Linked DNA regions of Desulfurobacterium sp. TC5-1. Each later gene encodes a partner of the first gene's protein in a complex. Links are inferred from orthologs where the notes say so. Each region holds a gene or a part of one and is shown on either strand. Other genes may lie near its edges. The genes, in order: dnaG and dnaB.

What was found.
Region 2: the proteins of dnaG (region 1) and dnaB are in contact, whole or in part, in a crystal structure (PDB 2R6A), measured with the Geobacillus stearothermophilus proteins. The link is inferred for Desulfurobacterium sp. TC5-1 from one-to-one orthologs. Residues at the interface, in WP_049624496.1 of Geobacillus stearothermophilus: Lys456, Leu457, Leu458, Pro459, Ala460, Asn463, Ala464, Leu467, Leu535, Leu536, Ile537, Ala538, Gln544, Glu545, Asp548, Tyr549, His552; in WP_033016901.1 of Geobacillus stearothermophilus: Ser13, Glu15, Ala16, Gln18, Glu91, Leu92, Asp94, Ala95, Val96, Pro97, Thr98, Ala99, Ala100, Asn101, Tyr104, Tyr105, Ile108.

What each region holds. Positions count from the first base shown.
Region 1 is NZ_ATXC01000001.1:610,201-622,572, forward strand. What follows is about bases 9,421-12,372. They hold dnaG (DNA primase), read left to right. Parts: upstream 9,421-10,049; coding sequence 10,050-11,696; downstream 11,697-12,372. Other genes in these bases: H153_RS09120 (LysM peptidoglycan-binding domain-containing protein), read left to right, coding at 9,421-9,944; rpoD (RNA polymerase sigma factor RpoD), read left to right, coding at 11,714-12,372. Outside these bases: H153_RS09840 (diguanylate cyclase), read right to left, coding at 1-781; H153_RS0103065 (penicillin-binding transpeptidase domain-containing protein), read right to left, coding at 873-2,105; H153_RS0103070 (DNA double-strand break repair nuclease NurA), read left to right, coding at 2,185-3,246; bioA (adenosylmethionine--8-amino-7-oxononanoate transaminase), read right to left, coding at 3,243-4,601; H153_RS0103080 (spherulation-specific family 4 protein), read right to left, coding at 4,594-5,349; H153_RS0103085 (hypothetical protein), read left to right, coding at 5,436-6,059; H153_RS0103090 (PD-(D/E)XK nuclease family protein), read left to right, coding at 6,059-8,635; H153_RS0103095 (hypothetical protein), read left to right, coding at 8,818-9,171; more of H153_RS09120, read left to right, coding at 9,168-9,420. UniProt on the Escherichia coli protein: RNA polymerase that catalyzes the synthesis of short RNA molecules used as primers for DNA polymerase during DNA replication.
Region 2 is NZ_ATXC01000001.1:1,103,162-1,115,577, forward strand. The notes cover bases 6,179-9,174. They hold dnaB (replicative DNA helicase), read right to left. Parts: upstream 8,405-9,174; coding sequence 6,953-8,404; downstream 6,179-6,952. Other genes in these bases: H153_RS0105715 (hypothetical protein), read right to left, coding at 6,179-6,876; trpE (anthranilate synthase component I), read right to left, coding at 8,423-9,174. Outside these bases: rfaD (ADP-glyceromanno-heptose 6-epimerase), read left to right, coding at 1-693; H153_RS09440 (HD domain-containing phosphohydrolase), read right to left, coding at 702-1,814; H153_RS09445 (MBL fold metallo-hydrolase), read right to left, coding at 1,815-2,582; H153_RS0105705 (hypothetical protein), read right to left, coding at 2,600-4,930; H153_RS0105710 (FecR family protein), read right to left, coding at 4,942-5,676; more of H153_RS0105715, read right to left, coding at 5,686-6,178; more of trpE, read right to left, coding at 9,175-9,919; H153_RS0105730 (TetR/AcrR family transcriptional regulator), read left to right, coding at 10,047-10,610; H153_RS0105735 (hypothetical protein), read left to right, coding at 10,607-10,843; H153_RS0105740 (CDP-alcohol phosphatidyltransferase family protein), read left to right, coding at 10,937-11,530; endolytic transglycosylase MltG, read left to right, coding at 11,527-12,416. UniProt on the Escherichia coli protein: The main replicative DNA helicase, it participates in initiation and elongation during chromosome replication. Travels ahead of the DNA replisome, separating dsDNA into templates for DNA synthesis.

The DNA.
Region 1 (12,372 bases):
TAAGAGGATAAAAAACGTACGAATATTTTCCGTGTGCCCACGTGCCTTTTTTAAGAATAGATTCCTTAAATGCCTCTTTTATGTGAAAATAAAGGTAATTACCCTTCTTTAAAGAAGCTTTCTGAACAAGTTTTTTATAAACGTTCCTATCAAGATTCCGTCTTAAAACACTATCTTTTAAAAGGTAAAAAACATTTGCATTAATGGGATCCTGAAGAATCTGCCTCAACGTTTCAATATGAATCCCAAAAGACAGAGCACCTACGACCCTACCCTTGACAGATATTGGATAAGAAGCTCTCAAGCCCGGAAAACGTTTACATATGTAAAAATAAGCAGCAGGCTTAAAAGCGGTCTGTATCCAGAGAATATCCTCTCTTACTTTTGCTTCCCGTGGTTCTGAGGTCATTTTGGCAAAAGAAAACCAGTTCATCTTAGGATATTTAAAAAAATGCATCTCCTCAATATGAAAATCGCTATGGAGCTTCTGCCACAAAGGTGTAAATTCTGATTTCAGTATAAGAGGATTACCCAATTCATAAGACTTTCTAACAGAAGAATCTTTTGAAATCATTAAAGCTTCTGATAACAACCACTTTTTTGTTGTCTCTATCATTTGAACAACATACTTTCTTTTGTGGTTAAAAAACCTTTTCCTCAAGGAAATTTCAAAATGCATTTGAGCCTTTATAAAAAAATAGCCGGCAACAGCAAAGATTATAATTATAAAAACTGTTAAACTCAAGAAATTTATCTTAAAGTCAGCTTTTCTTATATTCATTTGTAAACCCTATATGCTTATAAGGAATCCTATTTATAATAATGTATTATTTTTGCAAATAAGTCAAGAAATTAAACAGGTATCTAAATTTTCACTTCTGACGCTCTGCAATAAGAAAATTGCTGTGTATCATAGATAGTATAGCAAGAGCGGAAATATCGTAACCGGTGATGTAATATCTCGCTTCGTTAACAGCCACCGAGGCAACGGCCAACTTTTTATCACCGTCCTCGACAAAACCGGTAAACCACTCACACCTGCCTTCAGGATAGTTAAGTTGAGAGAGCGTTCCTGTTTTACCACCAATAGTGAGGTAAGAATATCTCCTGAGGCGACGGAAAAACTTCTTGTCAGAGGCTGTTCCAAATCTGACAGTGTCAAGCATCATTTTTTTTATTGTTTCTGCCGTCTCTTTTTTTATAACACGCCCCAAAACGTGAGGACGATTCTTATAAATGACTTTCCCCTTATACCTTACCTCTTCAATCATGGAAGGCAGCACCATAACACCGCCATTTTCTATAGTAGCCGAAATGAGAGCCTCGTGTAAAGGACTTGTCCTCGTTTCTCCCAAACCGGCTGCAATTAAAGCAAGGTCATAATCGTCAAGAGGTTTCCTGATAATACCCCACGGAAAACCGTAATCTTTCCTGTTAAATCCAAACCTGTAAGCATAATTAAGAAGTCTCTTTTCCCCTATAAGCCTACCGATAACACCAAAGTAAGGATTAGAAGAATAGGCAAAGGAGTGGAACATGTTTCTCGGAATTATATAGTTACTTTTAAACCAGACTTCGGGAGAACAGGAATCATCGTGACCTCGTGTTATTAATCTCTCTTTCGGATCTATGCCAAACTCAAGAGCTGCAGCTGCCGTAATTATTTTAAAAGTAGATGCCGTAACAAACGTGTTCCTGATTGTCAAATCAGGATAATTTAAGCTGCTAACGGCTGCAATCACCTTACCGGTGGAAGGTTCTATAGCAACAAAAGCACCGTATTCTAATTTATATCGCTTAAATTCTCTTTTTATATCCTTCTGAATTTCAGGATTTACAGTAAAAATCACCTCTGTACCATTTAAATCTCTATAAACATATCTACCATCCTCTACATGAGCTTTTTTAAAAAGGGTGAATTGTAACGTAAAATTCCCGTTTAATTTATCAAGAAAAACTTCGTACGGTTTCTCTGGTCTCTCTATTTCTGTTTTGCCACCTATATTTGCCATTGAATTAATAATATAGGGATAAATTACAATGGCAAAAATTATCGCAAAAGCAAAAAGCCAGTATCTTAACTCCTTCCTCTTAAAATCAGCCATTAAATCACCTTCTCCCGATTCCATTTATGAAAATGCTGGTTTAAAATATATTCCAACTACTTATCGTATGGAAGGCTAAATGAGCATCAAAGGATATCTGATAGAACTTGCAGAAAAAAAGAAAAACTCCATAACTACCGACTTTGAAACCATTTCTTTAGAAGCCCTCGGAAAGGCCAGCGAACTGTGGAAAGAGTTTGAAGGTGAGGAAATAAAAGCCACAATAGGAGCCGTTGACGGAAGCTTAAACAAGAAAGAGTTCCTCGGATTTGTTGTTTTTGCCGTAGCTGCATCGTCTGTTTTCTTCAACGAATCAGGAAAAAATGAGGAAAGAGAAAGCTATAACATAGACATAGATGTTCTAAAACCCTCAGAATACTCTGACTCAAGAATCAGGCTTTTTATGGGTATTCTTGAAATAAAAGAACTCCTTAAACTATATAAGGAAGAAAATCCCGACATTATGCTTATCGACGGTTCCATTGTAGGAGACATAATAAGGCCAGTATCGTTCACCTTCCAGATTGAAGACGAAGAAAGAGAATACGTTGAAAACTGCCTTTTCCCCGAACTAAAAGAAACCTTCTCTCTAAATTCTATAAACTCCAGGGCTTTTCACGAAAAAATTGTAAAAGACGTAAAACCTGAAAAATATCCTGTTATTGCAGGTTACCTTGAATATCTTGAATATTTATTATCGATAGAAAAATTGCTCAATGTTGCGGAAGACAGAATAGTAGCCATATCAAAGAGATCCTCTTCAAAAATTTACAACTTCAACTCTATCATGCCTGATATATTCATCTTTCAAATGGCTGATGTACCTTCCGGATACAGCAACCCCGTTGAGGTAGAAATATCACCTGAAAAAAAGTACAGGTTTCCTGAAATATTTGAAGATTCTTTCAGAAAGCGCAAAATAAACGTTTTCTTTGCAAAATTTACCACAGACGTGTACAAAATAGAAACAAACCTTCAACCTGAAAAGGTAATGGGAGCATTAAAAGGTACGATAGTAAGAAACTATCCCTACCCTCTAAAATTAGCCCACGACTCCGTAAAAATAGACAACCATACGATGGAAAAGATAATATCTGTCCTGTCAATCCATTTTAGAACAGGAAGGGAAGGGGTGGATTAACCACCCAGAACCTCAACAATTGCATCTTTGTAAGTCTTAACCATCAGTTCTATCTCTTCCTCTGATATGGCGAGCGGAGGCATCATTACAAGCGTAGGACCTAAAGGTCTTGTGAAAACGCCCTTTTCTATTATCCGTCTTGAAACACGCCTTCCAACATCGTCCTTCCAGGAAAATCCTTCTTTAGTCTCCTTGTTTTTTACCAGTTCTATGCCAACCATAAAGCCTCTACCACGAATATCACCCACATGCTTCAAGTCAGACAGGTGAAAATTCAACTGTTCGTAGAGAAACTCTATCTTGGGCAAAAGAGCTTCAGGCCATCCCTTCTCTCTAAAAAGCTTTAAGTTCTCAAGTGCAACTGCACAACCGAGCTGATTTCCCGTAAAAGTGTGTCCGTGGAAGAACGTTTTTCCACTCCCGTAATCTCCGCCCCAGAAAGCTTCGTAAACATCATCCGTAGCAAGAGTTATAGCCAAAGGCATATATCCGGCTGTTAACCCTTTAGAAACAGCCATAATGTCAGGAACAACATCTTCCCACTGACAAGCAAACATTTTACCGGTTTTCCCAAAACCGGTAGCAACTTCATCAAGTATGAGCAAAACACCGTATTTATCACAGAGCTCTCTTACTCCCTTTAAAAATCCTTCAGGATGAACGATAATACCGGCGGCCGCTTGAACGAGAGGTTCCATAACAACAGCCGCTATCTCATCACCCCTTTCTCTCAGGATAGATTCCATAATAGAAAGAGAATATTCTTTACATTCATCTTCTGTTCCGTCAAACCTGTATGGATGAGGGGAAGGGACCTTGAACGTTTCAAACATGAGTTCCCTGAACATTGAATGAAAAAGATCTATTCCACCTATACTGACAGAACCTATCGTATCACCGTGGTAAGCCTCTTCAAGCTTTATAAACTTGGTTCTCTGTTTTTCTCCCTTTAGTTGCCAGTACTGATAAGCCATTTTAAGTGCAACTTCCATCGCCGTAGAACCGTCATCCGAATAAAAAACGTGTTTTAAACCTGGCGGGGCAATATCCACTATCTCCTTTGCAAGCTGAACGGCAGGAACGTTTGTTAAACCTAATAAAGTCGAATGGGCAATTTTGTTTGCCTGAGCATAAAGGGCATCATTTAACCTTCTAACGTTGTGACCATGAACGTTACACCAGATTGAACCGACAGCATCAAGATACCTGTTGCCATCAACATCATAAAGCCAGCATCCTTCACCTTTCTCTATCACGATTGGTTCATTCTTAACGTACTCGGCCATCTGAGTAAAAGGATGCCAGACAAAAGTTTTATCCCACTCTTTCAGTTGATTTGCATCTATCCTATTCATTGTATCCCTCCTTTAAAAGTTCAACCTCCTTATTCCAGTAAATCGGAACCCTATCAAAAGGTAAAGTGTCATTATCATCAGTCACATAAAGGTAAGAAACGTCAGTGGATAAAAGAACATTTGACATTTCACCTTCAGAAGCACCGTATATTATACAGCTGCTTTTTTCGGGAAAATCGGAATAGCAACCGTAAGTCTCAAACACATCGTAACTGTTTTCAAAAACAACAACATTATCGGCAAAGGAAAAATACCCCTCCGGAGGTCTTGTTCCCGGATTTAAAACAACAAAATAGTTTCCCTTAGATTTTATATAACCATACAGCGTTTTGTAATAATCAATATTGCCGGTATCGTTATCACTTGTTACTTCATCAAGGAAGAAACCTTTTATCCCCGGGTAAAGGCTTAACCAGGTATCAATGTCAGCTTCTACTTCAGACAACGGTCTCTGAGCGTATGTTGTGTAAACATAACCTACAGGAAGAAAACCCCTATCATTTAAACTTTTTATCATTTCTGTGTAATTTGGATCTTCAACACTGCCCGGTCCTCCTTCAAAGGCAGGATTTAGAACAATTATCGGAGAAAGTTCAGCAGGAAGCGAAAGAATCTTTTCCCAATTGGAATCAGTCAAATCCGGGTAAAAGTATGCAGGTATCAGGATTTTATGCTCCGGTGCTTTTTCAACCCTTACGCCGCACGATGAGATGAGAAAGACAGAAAGAAGGAAACACCATATCCTCATAAAACCTCCGGAAAACAAAAAGACCTTTTTAAACTTCGGAGAATAAATTTATAATTTAAATAATCATACCGCTACGGAGGCACGGAATGAAACTGATAAAAAGAGTGATCACGACAGTTGCTTTACTTGGCATATTTACAACTTCATACGCCATGAACTACAATGAGATAAAAATTGCCTATCACAAATCTTTCACATATGAGAAAGCCAGAGACTATAAGGACGCCATAAAAGCCCTCATGCCCGTTTACGAAACTTACCCCAAAGGATACACGGTCAATCTGAGACTTGGATGGCTTTACTACCTGATGGGGAAGTACAAAAATTCAGAGGTTCACTACAGAAAGGCGATGGAAGCCATTCCTTCTTCGGTTGAAGCAAAACTCGGTCTTTCCCTTCCACTTATGGCAGAAAAAAGATGGGCAGACGTGGAATCATTAATGTATAAAGTGATAAAGACGGATTACTACAACTTTTATGGAAACTTAAGACTTGCCGTAGCTCTTAGAAACGAAGGAAAAGCCAAACTCGCAGAGCAGATAGCAAGAAAAATGCTCGCACTCTACCCATCAAACGTTGCATTCCTTACAGAGTTAGGGCTTGATCTATTTGCCCAGGGAAAGAAAAAGGAAGCGTACGCTACATTCAGCGACGTTCTTATTCTTGACCCCGAAAACACGGTCGCAAAACATTATCTTGGAATTAAATAATGACATTTAAGGATATCCCCGAATTTATAGCGGACAAAATAGAAAGCGGCAAACCGTACATAGCCGTAAGAGAACTTTCTTCAAGACTTCTCCTTGAAATATGTAAAATCCGTAAAAAACCTATAATAGGAAAAGTTGCAGGCACACTGCAGGAACTTGCTCTGCAACTGATTCAAAAAGACTTCCTGAATCCCGGAATAATGACAGAACAGGAACGACTCTTCATAGTCAGAGATGCCATAAGAAAAACGGGAATTCCCCACTGGAGAAGCCCTTCTTATGTAGAAATAGTTGATAACAGGATAAGAGAACTAAAAGAACATAACATTGAAACAGAAACCCTGCGGAAATGCGCAGAAAAAGTCAACGGAAATCTTTCTAAAAAGTTGAAGCTAACCGCTAAAATCCTCGATAATTACAACTCACTTATAGGAAAATACAAGAAGTACGACATTTTTTCACTGTTTGAATCAGCAAAAGGGAAAAAACCGGAATATAGCGAAATTATACTCTTTTTCCTTCCACAAATACTTCCTCTTGAAGTGGATTTTCTGAACTCAATAAACACACCTATCACTGTAATAACTTTTAAAGACAACGGCTCATTTTTCAGTAAGTTAAGTAAAGAAAACCTAAAATTAGTTCAAAACTGGAAAATTATTGAGGTTGAACCGGCAGATATTGCGAAAAACTTCTCTTTTAAACCAGAGGGGAAAATTGACAAAGTAAAGTTAACGGAAATTTCCTATACCACGGAGAGCGAAGGCATTAAAATTGTTGTCTCTTTTGTTAAGAAACTCTTATACGAAGGCGTTCCTCCAGAAAAAATAGCCATTGCAGGAAGGAATCTCGAAGGAAAAGAACTGCTGTTTTACGAGGCATTCAGAGAAGAAAAAATTCCCTTCTTTTCCCAGTACAAAGGTATTCCTGTTAGTTTACATCCGGCCGTCAAAAAATTTTTATCCAGCGTAAAAAACGACGAAGAAAAAACCATAAAGGATTGGTGTAAGGCACTCAAAGAATCAGCTGAAAAAGAAAACATAGAAGAAGAACTCGTAAAAGAACTTGAAACACTAAACCGAGAAATCGTCGCCCTAACCGAATCCAATATCATAGAGAATAACAAAATCAACGGTAAGGAATTTCTTGAACTTTTAAAAATTATAATGAAAAACAGAACCTTTCTTATATCAGAAGAAGAACCCTTCGGCGTGTTTGCAGGTACACCGGAAAATGTACCATCAGCACTTCCAACCCACATACTGTTTTTCGATTTCTCATCGGGTACCTATCCCCGCTCATTCCCGTTCGATCCAGATTTCAGCTACCAGGAAAGGGAAGAAATAAACCGGATTTTAAACCTCAACAATCCGATTTTAGAAGCTCTACCGGGGCGAGAAAAACTGATAATGTATGAGTTCCAAACATTCTACAATGTCCTTGCCACAGATCCTCAAGAGATGATATTTACATACCATATAGATAAAGGCAGTTCCACGTTCCTTTCCATACTAAAAACCTACACAAATCTGAAAAAAGAAAGTAGAAAATTTGTTTCCGCAAAAGCAAAAAGGCTCCTCTCTATATACAAAGACAAAACCAACGCTCACACACCTATAGAATGGGGAATTGTCAGATGGAAAGAAAAAATAGAAGGCGCTAAAGAAATGAACTTCATTTTTGACTCCAACTTCATAGGCAAATACCTGCCCAAAAACCTTTCTGTAACTGACGTTATATCTTACTTTGATTGTCCAACAGAGCTTTTTTTCACAAAGATCGTTGGTTACAAAAAGACCACAACCGTAGAAGCCCTTGAAGGACAGATATACCATGAATTCATAAGGCGGTATTTTTCAGAAGGTGGAAATCCGGAAGAACTGTTTGAAAAAGTTTTCAAAGAATTCACTCAAAGTGTGGATGAAGAGCGGATCTTTCTCCACAAGCCTTTTATCAAATATAACATTTTAAAATTTATAGCCGACTGGCAACCAAAAAGTAATGTTTACAAGCAGGAAATAGATGTAGAGGTAAAAATAGATGACATAACTCTATCTGGGAGAATAGACTGGGTCGAAAAAAAAGATAAACACATAGAAGTCATAGATTTTAAAAGAGGAAACGTAAGTACAGACGAGTATGATCCGGGAAAGAAAAAATCATTTCAGATAATTTTATATGGACTCTCCCTTGCAAGAGAAAAGGATGTCGTTAAAGCTGTGAAAAACTGGAAACACAAACAGATAAACTTTGCATTTATAAGCATTCCCAAATTCAACAAAAAAAGTGAAGAGAAAAACTGGCTGAAATATTTTGAAGGAAAGAGAATAAGAAAAGAAATCATGTCATCCATTACGTGGGTAGTAACAGGATATAGAATGATAGAAAAAGGGTTTTTTGCACCCCTTGGCATTAACCCTTATAAACCAAGTCCAAAAAATAAAGAAAAACTTTTCAGCTTTAGAGAATCAAATATGTGCCCCTATACCCACACTTTAACCCAAAAGCAGCTAAATATTTACAGAGAAAAAGTGCAAAAAATGTTTAAACGTATTAACAAAAAGCTCTGGGGCTAACTTATAACCTGAAAAAGCATCTATCCACCACTTAACACTTTTTAAGCTTCCCTGAATATATTAATCTAAAGGCAAATTAAAACGTTTATTTTTAAAATCCTGAGAATTTACTTGACAGATTAATTAAACAGAGATATGATAAAAGTCAGGAGATTGTATGTATCTAACTAACGGAGGGTATGATGAGAAAGAAATTACTGTTGGGACTTATACTGGTTCCACTGGCTATAACAGCCTCCTGCGGAACTGCCAAGAAAGAAGTTAAAGTTACACCCGAGCAGCAGAAGGAACAGGTAGAGCTCAAAGAAAAGTATCAGAAACTGTTAGACGAAATTGACACTATGAAAGATAAACTCACTAAAACTAAAGAAGAGAAGGCTGCTACACAAGAGAGAATAACTTACCTTGAAAACCAGATTGCAGCTCTTGAAGCTGAAAAGGCATCTCTTCAAAAAGAACTTTCAACCATGCCTTCAAAGGAGAGCCTTGAACAGGAACTTCAGGCTCTTCAGGCTCAGTTAGGGGGTGAGCAATGAGAAAGTTAACCGCAATAGTCACAGCAATGCTTATCTCTTGTGCGATTTCTCCAGCATTTGCAGCTGGAACATGTTCATCAAACATCTCAAATTATGAAACATGCACAGCAACAAATTCAACTGAAAATGCAACAGGAAATACAACAGAAAATGCAGCAATTCAAAAACCAACTGAGGCTACTTCGTATGAAGAATTAATGGCCCAGTACAAAAAAGCTCTTGCAGAATACAACAGTTTAAAGGCTGAACTTGAAAAAGAAGAAAAAGAGCTTGCCATGCTTAAAGCTCAAGAAGCTGAACTTGAACAGAGGTATAACGCTCTTTCCTCAGACGTTGAAGCTCTGAAACAGGAAATAGAATACAGAAAGCAGCTTGAAGCAAAGATTGCAGAGCTTAAAGCAAAACTCGCAAAAGCCGGCAACAAAGTAGAAATGCTCCGAAGAAAGTTCATGGCACTTCCTAAAAGCTACCGCGTCGTAAGAGGTGATACTCTATGGGGAATTGCTTCAAAAAGCTACATTTATAACGACCCCTGGCAATGGCCTCTAATATACAGGGCAAACAGGAACAAAATAAAAAATCCTCACCTTATTTTCCCTAAACAGGTGTTCACTATACCGAGAAATATAACAGCCGAAGAAGTGATAGACGCAAGGAGACAGGCTCTAAGAACCCCTCCACCTCCAGGTGCAAAAGTTATAAAAGTCGGCCCTGTTAGAGCTGAAGACGTTCCAAAAACAGCAACCGATTACTTCCTTTTCATGAACAAATAACCGTTGAGGGGGGAAAGTTCCCCCTCCATTTCTCTTGACTTATCCACAGATAAGAATAATTTTAATGGTGCGTTCTCTTTACTACTTTTAAAAGAGGTGATATAATTGGGGAGAAAAAAAATCCCCCACTCTTTTGTAGAAGACTTGCTATCAAGAGTTGACATCGTTGACATAGTGTCAAGGTATGTCTCTCTCAGACAGGTAGGCCGCAACTTTTCAGCCCTCTGCCCCTTCCATCCAGAAAAAACTCCCTCATTTGTCGTAAGCCCGGAAAAGCAAATATTTAAATGCTTCGGCTGCGGCGTTGGTGGTAACGCAATCACCTTCATAGAGAAGTACGAGAATCTATCGTTTTACGAAGCGGTAAAGAGGCTCTGTGAACTTTCAGGCATTGAATTTCCATCAGAATTTTCAGAGGAAGATTCTGAAGCCGATACAGTATTTGAAAGCGCCAACAAAGCAGCAAAATTTTTCCACTCAAAAATAGACAGAATAAAGGAATATTTGAAAGCCCGTTCAATAGATAAAACAAGCGCTGAGAGATTTCTAATAGGATACGCACCCGCCGATTACCACAACCACCTCAAAATAAATAGAGAAATACTCAAAAAGCTAAATCTTATAACTGAAAAAGGTTACCCATTCTTTAAAGAGAGACTCATCATTCCCATATTCAACCACAGTGGCAAAATTGTAGCGTTTGGCGGAAGAGCACTCAAAGCAACTCAGAAACCAAAGTACATCAACAGTCCAGAAAGCGAGATATTCCACAAAAACAGCATCCTTTACGGATTTTTCCAGGCAAAAGAACGGATTTTAAAAGAAAAGGAAGCTGTTGTAGTAGAAGGTTACTTTGACGTCATATCCCTGTTCCAGGCAGGAATAGAAAAAGCGGTAGCTCCCATGGGAACTTCCTTAACAGAAAACCATGCTAAAACGTTGAAAAGATACGCAAATCGGATAATTCTATTTTTTGACGGCGATGAAGCTGGCGAAAAAGCCACACTGCGTTCTTCAAAAATTTTCACAGAGTTAGAAGTTGAACCTTTTATCGTCCGTCCACCGGAAGGTGAAGATCCTGATTCCCTCGCAAAGAAATCACCTGAAAAGCTTAAAAAACTTCTGTCAGAACCAATTCCGCTCATCCGGTACCTCATAGAAAAAGTTGAAAAGGCACCACTTGAAATGCAGGCAGAAGAGATAAGAAAGGTCATCGACGTATTCTCACCTATGAAAGACAAAAATCCCTTCAAATTTAAAAAATTCCTCTCAGAACTATCTGCCGTTACAGGTGCAGATATAAAGTGGCTTAAAAAGCAGGTGCCGCAGTATAGAAACAGAAAAGATGCAGAAAAAATCGAAAAACCCATAATACCTGAGTATGAAAAAGCTTTCATCAAAGGCATGATAGAGGGAAAAATACCCGTAAACCTCGACATATCACCAAACGTCTTCGTATCAGACGATTGCAGAAAACTTTTTGTTCTTTTCAAGATGAAAGGAAACATACCTTCATCGATAGAGATAGAACAGGAATACCCTGAACTTGGTGGAACAATCGCAGAAATAGCACTTACCGAATTTACCGAAGAGGAAATAAAGGCTTCTCTGTGCAGAATTGTCAAGAAAGAGTTAGACAGAAGATTGAAAAACACAAAAGGCTTCATTGACAGGAAAAGGCTGAAAGAACTGTGTGTCAATCTAACACCTGAGGTTGGGGGAATTGAGGAAATTATTTCTTGCATCCATTAAATCAAGGAGGTGCAGCGTTGGAGAAGAACAGCTTTGAAGAGCTGATAGCCCTGGGGCGAGAGAAGGGCTATGTAACATTTGACGAACTTATAGAGCACATCGACGAAGAAGCTCTCACCCCGGAACTCTTAGAAGAGCTGATGACGCAACTTGACGAGTACGATATAGACATTATACCAAAAGAAGGTGCCGAAGCCATAGATCTGTCAAAGCTCCAGATAACGATATCACCTGATACGCTCCCCCGTTCTGATGACCCCATAAGGCTTTATCTTAGAGAAATGGGCGGCATCCCCCTCCTTAAAAGGCATGAAGAGATAGTCTTAGCAAAAAGGGTTGAACTTGGAAGAAAAGCACTTGTCAGGTACCTTCTGAAAACGAGAGAAGTTTTAGACTTTGTTCTTAAAGCAGAAGAAGAAATAAGAGCTGAGAGATTAAAGGTAAGAGACATTCTCCGGTCACCTGATGACTTCGCTGAGGGTGGTGAATCAGAAAGACGAAAAAAGTTTTTCGCTATAACCGGAAAAATCAGAGAACTCCTGCCGGAGTTTGAAGCAAAGTACGAAACGTACAGAAAAAGACCGAGGAGCAAGAAAGCAAAGAGGGAACTCATAAAAGTGTGGGCTCAGATCAACACACTTTTAAGGAAACTTCCAATATCATTTTCCATATACGA
Region 2 (12,416 bases), 490 kb from region 1 along the record:
AGACAGAAAGAAATGATGGAAACAAACTGTGAGGCTTTTAAAAAGATTCTGAATGCCGCCTTGAAAACGAAAGCTTCCGTCATTTACGCTTCTTCTGCCGCCGTTTACGGAAATGGCGATGTTCCCATGAAGGTTCATCAACCTCTTTTCCCTGAAAATGTTTACGGTTTTTCAAAATATGCGATGGATATGTTTACCTGCAAGTTTATGAAAGAGCATCCGCAGATGCACGTTGTGGGTCTCAGATATTTCAATGTTTACGGTCCCCGTGAGACGTTCAAAGGGAAAATGGCAAGCATGATTTTAAAGTTAACCGTTCAGATAATGAAGGGGAAAAGACCGAGGCTTTTCAAATGGGGAGAGCAGAAGAGAGACTTTGTCTATGTTATGGATTGTGTTGAAGCCAACATAAAGGCTTATGAAAGTTTTAAAAACGGTATCTTAAACGTTGGAACAGGCAGAGCCAGAAGCTTTAACGAAGTTGTTGACGTTATCAAAAAAACTCTGGGTGTGGACATTGAAACGGAATACTTTGACAATCCCTATGACTTTTATCAGAACTATACGGAAGCTGATTTGACCAATACAAAAGAAATACTTGGCTGGACACCTCAGGTTCAGATAGAAGAAGGCATCCCTGCATACATAGACTGGATTAGAGAAAACGTGAACATCAATAAACTTGATTTTTAGGCGGAGGGCTAATCCGCCTCTTTTTCTTCATTTTCATCCGGCAGAGATTCCTTTATTTCAAACAGTTCATCAGCTTTTCTGATTACGATTTCGGCTATCCTTGGATCAAAGTGCGTTCCGGCCTCTTCTTCTAAAAGTTTGATAACTTTTTCTTTTTGCCAGGCAGGTTTATAGGGCCTTTTTGATATTAGTGCATCAAATACATCAACAGCAGCAGCTATTCGACCGTAAATGGATATTTCCTCTCCCTTCTTTCCGTAAGGGTATCCAGTTCCGTCAAATTTTTCGTGGTGCTCAAGGGCTATGAGAGCAGCTATCTGCAGTAACCGGCTTTTGCTTCCTTTTAGAATATTGAAACCTATTATCGTGTGCTTTTCCATAATTTTTCTTTCTTCTTCCGTTAACTTTCCCGGCTTGAGTAATATTCTGTCAGGTATCCCTATCTTTCCTATGTCATGCATTTGCGTGGCTAAAAAGAGTATGTTTATTTCATCATCGTCAAATCCAAGCTCTCTTCCCACAACCTTTGCGTATAGACCTGTCCTTAAAATATGGTTTTTTGTTTCTTTGTCTTTGTATTCAGCAGCATGTGAAAGTTTTAAGACGGTTTCTTTGTAGGCGTCGTTAAGTTCCGCGTACAGGTTCGTGTTTTCTATGGCCGAAGCCGCATATCCGCTTAAGAGTGTCAACATATCTTCGTCTTCTTCAGAAAAGTTACCATATAATTTGTTGATTGCCTGAAATACTCCAATCACTTCACCTTTTCGATTCAGGAGGGGTACGGCGAGAATGTTTCTCGTTCTGTATCCCGTTTTTTTGTCAATGCTTTTCTCAAACCTATAGTCGCTGTATGCGTCGTTAACGATGAGGGATTTACCATGCTGAAAGGTCCATCCAACGATACCTTTATCCCATGGAATCTCTATCCTTTCAACACCGTGAGCCACTATGGTCCACAGGATCTTATTTTCAGGATCTGCTAAAAAGAGACTGCATCTGTCAACATCGAGGATATCTCTTGCAACGTCGGATAGGAGGGATAAAAGTTTATGTAAATCTTTTTCACGGGTAATCTTTTCTGCGAAAGTAAGAAGAATTTGTAGTTTCTTGTCGGCAGCCATTTACACCTCTACAGTTTTGCCGTCAGATAGAACTTTAATGTTCCACTTTAGTTTGGAAAGCTCTTCTTTTATTTCTTCAACAAACGGAAATTTAAGGTGGTAAGCATAGATGGGAAGCTCTTTTGAAATGTTATTTTCTTCGAGGTCCTTTTTCAGTTCGCTTACACAGTAATGCTTTGCCTTTCGGGAAAGGTCCACCATGGATGAAGGGTAAGAAACATCAATAAAAACGGCTTTTATCCTGTTTTCATTTTTGACGAGATTCCACATCTGTTTACATTTATACGTATCGCCACTTATCAGGATACCTTTGTTTTCTTCAAATATAGCAAATCCGAAAGTTTTAACGGTATGGTTTGCCTTTAAAGGGTAAACCGTCAGGTTGCTAAGTCTCAATAGTTTTCCTTCTTCCAATCTCTTTAGGATTACAGCATCTTCACCGTTTGCCATTTTAAAATTTTTAAGCTCCGGCCAGACGGTGCCGTTGAATATGTGATTTTTGAGTGTTTGTATAACTTCATCATTTCCATAAACGGTAAGTGGGCTTTTTCTGTTTTTGTTAAACGGAATTTCGTCAATGAAAAAAGGTAGATCCTGCAGATGATCCATGTGGCTGTGAGTGACCAGTATGTGCTCTATTTCTTCTCGATTTACTTCTTTTGCAAAGAGATTTCCACAGTCAACAGCTACTTTGTTCGAAATAATGAATGTTACAAGATTCATTAACTTGCTTTTTGAACCGTAACATCCAGCCACATTTATAATCATTTTTCATTTCCCTGTCTTTAGTAAATCGGCTTAAATATTTTAGCAATTACCGAAAAGTTGCCGTCGGAGAGTTTGCAGAATCTTGCAGCATAAACAAAATCCGGAATTTGAGGAACCTGGTATATATAGGTACCGTTTGTGTAATCAAGTGACCAGGTATCGTTTGCCGAACCTCCATCAGAATCTATTATATTGAACTTACACGTGCCGGTGGCGTTGAATGAGGCCGGATCCCACGTCAATATGATGTCAAATCCCGAGTAGGAGGATATGGCATACGCTGTTTCATTTCCGACTATGTTTACAGAGATGTTAATATCTTCTCTTTCCCCCCTATTGTAATTAATGGCATATCCGTTGATATCAGGAGCCATGTTGATTAAATATTGTAACGGGAGTGCTTTATCGGATGTTGTGAATTCTACTGTTCTGTTATTGGATAAAACGACGGTTGCTCTTTCATCCCAGTCTGTTGTAAAGTTTGCGCTGTTTTTGAAAACATCCATGTTCAGTTTGCCCGTTTTTACCACTGGTTTAAACGTATAGCTGTCTATTTCTGAGTTTAATTTGAAAACCTTACCGATCTCCAGACTTCGCTGGCTGTTGTAACACAAAACTCTTATGTATTCGGTTCCGTCTGGAATTGATGTTTCGAGAAACGGAACCGATGACGGCAGTTCTTTAACGGAGTAGAGCGGTTCTTTTGCCCCTTTTATTATGAAATATTCTCCTATCGGTGAAGTCTCTTCAACGTAAGGGTAACCTTTAACGGTGGCATTGCTCAAGAAGTCAACATCACAAAAGTCCACGATAGCGGGGTTAACATCTACAAGCATTTTCAGTGTTCCGTTTGACAGGCTGTAATCTATATTGCATGTTTCAGATAAAAGTGATGGGTTAAAGCTGAAAGAGAGGGAATTTCCACTTACGGAAATCGGCGTTTTTACTTTTATAAACTTTCCTTCCGGTGTAATGCCTTCGAGTATTCCCGTGCTGTTTGACGTTACGGTTTTGTTGGATGTAATGATCCCCGAAAAGTCTGTGAACGGAGATAAAGCTGCTATTTTTGCGCAGACAGAAGAGTAACCGTCCGGGTTTGTGAAATCTATTACCGGATGCAGTTCAGTGCCGTTCATGATTGTCTGAAAAATCGCAGCCTGCGTTCCGTTTAGCAGGTCGTCAAGGGCCGCGACTGTCAGTACAAACGGCTCGGGAAGTGTTTCGTTGAATGTGTAGTTGTACGTGTTTACGGTGTAGTTTCCGGGAAATACAGGCATTTGAACACCGAACGTTTCAAATGTAAAGTAGCTGTCGCCTGTTTTACCGTATTCCGGAAAGATGAAGATGCTGTCAAGGTTTGTATTTACTGTGAAATTTCCGTTGTAAGCGATTTCGGTTGCCGGGTAGAAGATTCCCTTAAAGTAACCGGAGTAGCTACAGGTTGTATTTACAAATTGGGGAATGTTCACGGAAACCGTTGTATCATTTTCGTCAATTAGAGTGATGTTGCTTGAAATTCCGCCGGACGGATAAGAGATCGTTACATTGTCCGTTCTCAATGTTGATAGGTTGCTGTTAAAAGAATACATCTTATACGAACCGTTTCCGTTGTATTCAAACAGGGAGGATGTAAAGCCGGACAGTCCGAAAGGAGCCGTGTAATTTAAGAAAGAAAGGTCTATCCCCGATATGTATAAGTTTTCGATAAGATCGGATATGCCGTTGTTGAAAACGGAGAGAGTTCCTTTTCTCAGAATTATAGATTGAAAAAAGTCTTTCAGTATCAATTTCGTGTTATTGTATGTATCATTGTAGAAAACCTCGCCGGCGCTGCTAATGGGCAAAAAGTACTCAGAAAAAATGTCTCGAAATCCTGCAGGTGGATTATGAATAAAGTCGGCGTTTATTTCTTTTACAAAGGAAGTTATAAACGGATATTCCCCAGATGTGACATTTCCGTAGATTCCCGTTGTGACGAAAAGCTTTTTAAGTTTCACATTTACTGTTGTTTCACCGCTGATGTCTATTTTTCCAATACCAGAATAGATCGGATATTTCAGTCCATCAATATCTCTATAAATAACAACTTCAAATATTCTGTCTGCTCCTGCCGGAACTTCTAAGACAAATGTATGGGCACCGCCAGAAATATCATCCCACTCTCTAACGATGGGATTTATATCTAAAGAATCAATGGTTATCTTTACATCATATAAAAATTCAGCCTTTTCCACCGGTATGGATACATTTATGCGCAGGTTTCCCATATTATCGGAGGAAAGAGTGGAGTAGCCACACGAAAATAGTATTGAGCTAATAAAACAGATAAGTAATGAGAGCTTTCGCACGGCTATCCTCCTTAGAGTCCTTCTATTGATGTGTCAGGAATTTCTATGTTGAAGTTTGCCCTGGACTTTTCAGGTTTTTCCACATCCATTTCCTCCATTATCTCCTCTTCTTTACCGTTGTAAGGTGTAAGAGAGGGATATTCTGTCTTTTCCGCTGACTCTCTCTCGTAGAAGATTTTTTTCAGCACCTCTTCAGGAGCAATTTTGGGATAGAAAAGCTTTCTTACCGGGTAAATTGTAATCATTTCACCTTTTTTAACTTCTATTAATTTTTGAGGGTAAAAGAGGTTTTTCACTTCAACCAGTCCTGAATTTACTATCACGGTGACTCTGTTGATTGAAGAATCAACAAATAGTTCTGTCCCTTTCACTCCTATAATAGCTACGGGAGTTTTTATTATAAATTTTCCTCTGGTTCTTTTTACTATTTTATACACCACTTTTCCATATGGATTTTCTACGGCGACCGTTCCCGACGGAATGTATCTTTCAACTATTAACCTGCTACTTTCTAACATTGTAACAGAACTTTTGTCTATAAAATTTATTGTGGCTTTACTTCTTCTTTTCGTTCTTACAACATCGCCCACATCAAAAATTCCCCTGATTTTTTTCCAGAAAATACCTTTAAATGTATCTTTTCTGACTACTTCCACCCTTCCCGTTGCTTTTACAATTTTACCCACGTATCCGTGAGCGCTGAGAGGTATTGCAAATAGAAACATTACTATCAAATATTTTTTCATATCAACCTCTCAAAAGCTTCCAGAGAATGTAAGTCCTGCTACGTATCTTGAATAGTTGTCTTCAAGACTACCGGAACCAAATCCCTTTTCGTATCTCAATTCCGTACTTATTTTTGTTAAGTTTGATAAACTTTTTTCAACAATAACACTGCATCCCGGTATGATATTTCTGCTTCCGTCAGTATAGTATCTCATGTTCAGATAAGGAGTTATAAATACTGCAACCTCTGTTATATTTCTTTTTAATGTAAGAACGGTTTTTACCGCAATCTTATCCGGAAAACTTGCGAAATTTTTGTAAAGCACTGAAACTAAAATGTCTTTTATCTTTGAATTAATTTTTGCATATAGAGCATTTTTGCTTGATGTTTCAAGGTTTATCTCGCCGCCAGCTGTAAAAGATGTGGAAAATAGGGAAAATCCTTTTAAGCCTGTTTGGAATCCAAGTATATAGGATGAATCGTCCGTGTAGATATAATAGGGGCTCAGAGTAATTGTTTTATCATCTGATTTTCTTTCATAAAAGGGAGATAAAGAAATGTAGTCTAAAAATCTATTGTCTCTGTTTATCTGATAAGATACGAATGTTTTTACTCCCCATGAGGAATTCCTGGAAATTGCCGAATATTTAAAGCCTGTGTTAATCATCCAGCCACCGAACGTCTCCTTGAATTCATCCTCCGGTATAAACAGAGGGTTTGAGTCATATTGTATGGTAGAAAATACTTTTACAGTTTTTACAGGCAGTCCTGTTTTCAGTTTTAGTTCCGGATTTTTAATTTGTTCAGCTATTGACTTTGCCGTTTCATTTTTATTAAGTGCCCTGTAAGACAAAGCAGTCAGAAGTTTTACTTCATCAGGAACATGCCTGCCGAGCTTTTTGTATATTTCTATAACTTTCTGATAGTTTCTTCTTGAAAAGTAGATTTCTGCTAAAATTTTCCCCGTTTCGGGGAGGGGCTTTTTCTGGAAAGATAGCCGGAGAAGTCTTTCCCCTTTTTTGTAATTTCCGGTCATTAACATGGAAAATCCAAGATAAAGTAGCTCCTCTGCTGAAAGTCTCTGCTCCGGAACATTTTGGAGAATTCCAATTATTTCATCGTAGTCTTGATTTTTAAACATATTTCCTAAATTTTCTGCTGGAAAAGCGGTGCCTGTAAATACAATGAGAGATAGATATACCACTGCCAGTTTTTTCATTAAATCCCCGTAGATGTTTTAATTAAAATTTATAATCATACAAACAGAATATCAAGTTGGTTTAATTAAATTGAATTCAAAATTCGAACCCGTAATCTTCATCCCCTTCATCAAATGTAAAGTCAGGCGGTGAGGAAGGTTTTGACTCCTCCATTATTATTGGCGGTTCTTCTTCAAGGTTCTCTTCTTCACTTTTTATAAGTTCTGTTTCTTTCAGGTTTTCAAACCTTGTAAGATCTTTTATAAAGGAAAGAGTTATCGTTCCGGTAGGACCGTTTCTCTGTTTTGCTATGATGATTTCTGCTATTCCCCTCTCTTCTGGCGGTGGATCTTTTTTGTAGACTTCCGGCCGGTGGATGAACATTACGACATCCGCATCCTGCTCTATTGAACCACTTTCTCTCAAATCTGCAAGCTGGGGTCTTTTGTCTGAACGGTGTTCAACCTGACGGGACAGCTGGGATAGTGCTATTACAGGTATGTTCAGCTCTTTTGCCAGTCCTTTAAGGGAGCGGGAGATTTCAGATACTTCCTGTTGTCTATTTTCCGTTTTTCTTATTCCCCTCATAAGCTGAAGGTAGTCAACGATTATAAGATCGACGCTTTTTTCACTTTTAAGTCTTCTTGCTTTTGCCCTCATCTCAAGGACGGATATGCCTGGTGTGTCGTCGATGTAGATGGGTGCTTCCCTTACTGTGTCTGCCGCTTCTATAAGTCTGTCAAGTTCCTGTGAGGACAGGAATCCAGAACGGATTTTGTGAAGTGGAACGCCAGAGGCCTGGGCTAAAAGTCTTGTTATTAACTGCTCTTTTGACATTTCAAGTGAGAAAACGGCTACGCTTTTTCCCCTTTCAACAGCTACATTGTAGGCTATGGATAGGGCAAAGGCTGTTTTTCCCATAGATGGCCTTGCCGCTATAATTATCAGGTCTGAGTCTTGAAGTCCTGAAGTTTTGGTGTCGAGATCAGAAAAACCGGTTGGAATGCCGGTAACCATTTCTCTTTTAACGGCGAGTTCTTCTATTTCCTCAATAACTTTTGGGACGATTTCCGACACAGGAACTAATGTGTTTGTTACTCTTTCTTCAGAGAGGGCGAAAACCTTCTTCTCTATGTCATCTATCAGCACGTCCGGGTCAGGTGTTTCTTCTATCTTTTTTGGAATTTCTTCTGTGATATCAATAATCTTTCTCAAGAGGGCTTTATCTTTAACTATTTTACAGGCAGATTCAAACTTCTCATAGTTGTCAAGGGCAAATTCTAACATGTACGAGAGGTATTCTTCGCCGCCAACATTTTCAAGTAAGCCCCTCTTTTCGAGTTCATCTTTGTAGAAAATTTCATTCAACTGATTTTCTGTGTATCCTTCTGCCAAAAGCATCTTGAGAAACTTGAAGAACTGTTTATGTTCTTTTTTGAAGAAATCTTCTGGATTTAAAAGTTCTACCGCCCTGAAAGCAAATGAAGGCTGAATAATTACTGTTCCGAGAACTTTCAGTTCGGCTTCTATGTCAAAGGGTTTCATCATTTACCTCTTATTAAAGTGTCAGTCATGAAATTTAAGTCCTTTTTCGGCGAACTCAACGGCTTTGAATACTGCTCTTGCCTTGTTCAGAGTTTCCTTCACCTCAAGTTCCGGTTTTGAGTCTGCGACAATTCCGGCACCTGCCTGAACGTAAACCTTGTCCTTTCTAACGATAGCAGTTCTTATTGCTATTGCGGTATCCATGTTTCCGTCAAAGGAGAAATACCCTACGGCTCCTGCGTAAACACCCCTTTTCGAAGGTTCCATCTCTTCAATGATTTCCATTGCACGAACCTTTGGTGCGCCTGATACTGTTCCTGCCGGAAAGCACGCTTTCAGGACGTCAAACGCATCAAAACCTTTTTTAAGCTTTCCCACGACATTTGAAACAATGTGCATAACGTGGGAGTATCTCTCTATGATCATAAGGTCTGTTACCTTTACGGTTCCATTTTCTGCTACTCTACCAACGTCGTTTCTTGCAAGATCAACTAACATAATGTGTTCCGCCTTTTCCTTTTCGTCGGATAAGAGCTCCCTTTCCATTGCAAGATCTTCTTCTTCTGTCTTTCCCCTGCGCCTTGTACCGGCTATCGGCCTTGTTTCAATTTTTCCGTCTGTCAATCTTACCAATACCTCTGGTGATGCACCTACGATTTGGAAATCGTTATAGTCAAGCAGATACATGTAAGGAGATGGGTTGATGAACCTTAAAGCCCTATAGAGGGTGATGGCATCGCTTTTAAAAGGTTTTTCAAACCGTCTTGATAAAACCACCTGTATGATGTCGCCGGCTCTTATGTACTCTTTTGCCCTTTCAACGGCTTTTACAAAGTCTGAGTCGGAGAAGTTCACCTTCCACTCTTCACTTGGAGCTATTGCTTTGTTAACAAGTTTTTCCGGGGTGTTTTCAGAGAGGTTGTTTTCTATCTCTTCGATGGATGATACAGCTTCTTCGTATATTTCCTCTATTGGAGAATAATCCCTTTCTATTATGTATCCTATTATTTTTATGGTTTTTGAAACGTTATCGAAAATTATTAAATTTCTTGGTATTGAAAAGACCATATCATACAGCATGGAGTCTTCTTTGTCTCTTTTAGAAAAACCTGCCACTCTTGGTTCAAAGAACTTAACGGTATCGTAACCTAAGTAACCAAAAAAACCACCCCACATTCTGGGTAAGTTTTCGTCTTTAAAAGGTCTGTACCTTCTAAACTCTTCTCTCAAGATTTCTAAAGGGTCGGTTTCTATCTCTATTACTTCTATTCTTCCATTACGGTTTATCTCAACAAACCGTTCCTTGCTCTTAACAGTTATCAAGTTTCCAATGCCTATGATGGAATATCTTCCCCACTTTTCCCCACCTTCTACACTTTCAAGCAGTATGCTGGCACCTATATTTTTGAGCTTTACAAAAGCAGATAATGGTGTTTCAAAATCTGCTACAATCTCTCTGTATACAGGTATAAGGTTGAAGCCTCTTGCTGCAATCTCTTTTACGTCTTCCAATTTCATCCGTTTTCTCCACAGATAGTTGTAAGATAGAATTATAACCCTTAAAGAACCTAAAATGTTGTTTTAACGGTTTATGTATAATTAAACTCTGAAATTCTAAACCTTTTTTCTTTCAGGGGTTGATGTAATGAAAGACGCTATTTTAAAGGCCGCTGATAAGGTTTTCTCTACTTTTGGCTATCATGAGGCAAAAGTTGCTATGATTGCCCACGAAGCAGGTGTAGCCGTTGGAACTATATACAGATTTTTCAGTGGTAAGGATGAACTTTACAGGGAAGTCGTCAGGATGAAACTTTTTGAAATGGAAAGGCGCATCGTTAATGCTATCTCGGATAAACCGCCTCTTGATGCTCTGAGAGCTTATATTCACGAAGCTTTTACCTTCTTCGAAGAGAACAAGGAGTTTTTTAAGTTTTTTCTTCGAGATGTCGGGACGTTTTCGGTCGCTGACCTTGAAAAGTTCGGTCTGTCGTCATGGTACGACAATTTTATAAACAAGCTTACAAAGATGATAGATAGGGGAAAGCAGGAAGGAATTTTTAAGGATTTTGACAGTAAAATCGTAATGCTTTTCTTGTCCGGTGCGGTTAAGAATCTTGTATATTCTGAAGCCAAAGGCAGAATAAGGCAAAATATAGATTCAATAGAGGAAACCATATTTAAGATAATTACGGAAGGAATTAAGAAATGAAAAGGAGAAATACCATTAAAAAACGATTTTTATTTGCGGCAATTGCTGCTGCTCTTTCGCCTTATGCCTTTGCAGGAAAAGGCTCTAAAAGTGGCTCCGGGAGCGGCAAAAGCATAATGATTCAAAATCATGGTGAGGAGCATAAAATCCGGCGGAGGACAAGGGCAGGCAACTGTACGGGAATAGTTAACGCGACAATGAACGAAACAATAATGAAAATCCATCATCAGTGAAAAGTTTTGGCCATGCCAGTTGGAATGGGATTTCCGCCTTTTTATTTATCCTTTAGCGTATAATACAGCTAACACTTTATCAGGGCGGTTGTCATGATAAGTTCCACTAACATTAAACTCAAAGTTCAGAAAATGCTAAAGCCTCTTGCAGAAGCTTTTGATACGGTTGGCGTTACGCCGAATATCCTGACTGTGATGGGTTTTTTTCTCTCTCTGATTAGTGCTCTTCTTATATACAGGAGAATGTTTGCCATTGCCGGCTTTGTTTTTCTTTTCGCCGGAGCATGTGATATGTTAGACGGCATTCTCGCACGGGTTAAAGGAAGAGTTACAAAAGCAGGTGCTTTTATGGATTCTTTCTTCGACAGGTACGCTGACTTCTTTCCCCTTGCAGCTTTTGTTATTCTTTCTATTGATAGACGGGATGTAACTATGGCCGTTTTAGGATTGCTCTCTATTGTTGGTTCCTTTGCTACCAGCTATGCCAAAGCGAAGGCAGAATCTTTAGGTATCGAGTGTAAAGTGGGATTAATAGAAAGGCCGGAAAGATTTTTTATTATTCTTTTTGCTCTGTTTACAGGGTTTATCAGTGAGATGCTTCTATTTCTTGCCATATTTTCAAACTTTACCGCCTTTCAGAGATTCTTCTACACAATTAAAGCCTTAAAGAGAGAGTCCCAAAATTGAAGAGATATTTGTTTATTGCAGTATGTTTAATTCTTGCTATTTTTATGCTTAAATCAATCCTATTTTTTGCATACAATAGAAAAATAAATACACGATTTTACGTTGACAGGGGAGAATCTACCAACGAGGTTATTGTTAAATTATCCCGAAGTGGCATTATAAAATCAGCATTTTTATCTAAATTTTATGCGAAATTTAAAAAGATTAAAGTTAAAGCTGGGGAATACTCTATAAATGGAATTTATTCAGATAAAGACATTTTAGACATTCTTTCAAAAGGTCAGGTCCACTATGCGAAGTTTGTCATACCTGAAGGTTATAATCTTTTTGATGTGGCAGCCGTCGTAGAGGCTTCTTTTCGTAACTGCAAAAAGGAAAGTTTTTTAAAACTTGCCTTCAATGCTACGTTTGTCCATTCTAAAGGTTTTAATTCCACATCTTTAGAAGGTTTTCTCTTTCCGGATACCTATCTTGTGAGTGATGACGCTTTCTGTAAAGATGTTATCGATGCAATGGTTGAAAATTTCAAGAGGAAGACGAATCCTCTGTTTAGAGATTACAAACCACCCCCCGTTGTTGAAAAGGCACTGGGTAGCGTTGACATAAAGAAACTAATAACGGTAGCTTCAATTGTTGAAAAGGAGACTTCCGTTAGGTCAGAAAAACCGATAATAGCAGGCATCATTTATAAAAGACTCATAAGAAAAATGCCTCTTCAGTGTGACCCGACAGTTATCTATGCTTACAGATTAAAAGGGATTTTAAAAAGGGAATTAAAAGGGAAGGATATAGAGAAGATAAAGTCACCCTACAATACCTATTTTAGAAAAGGTTTACCACCAACACCTATATGTAATCCAGGTATCGATTCTATAAAAGCTGCCAT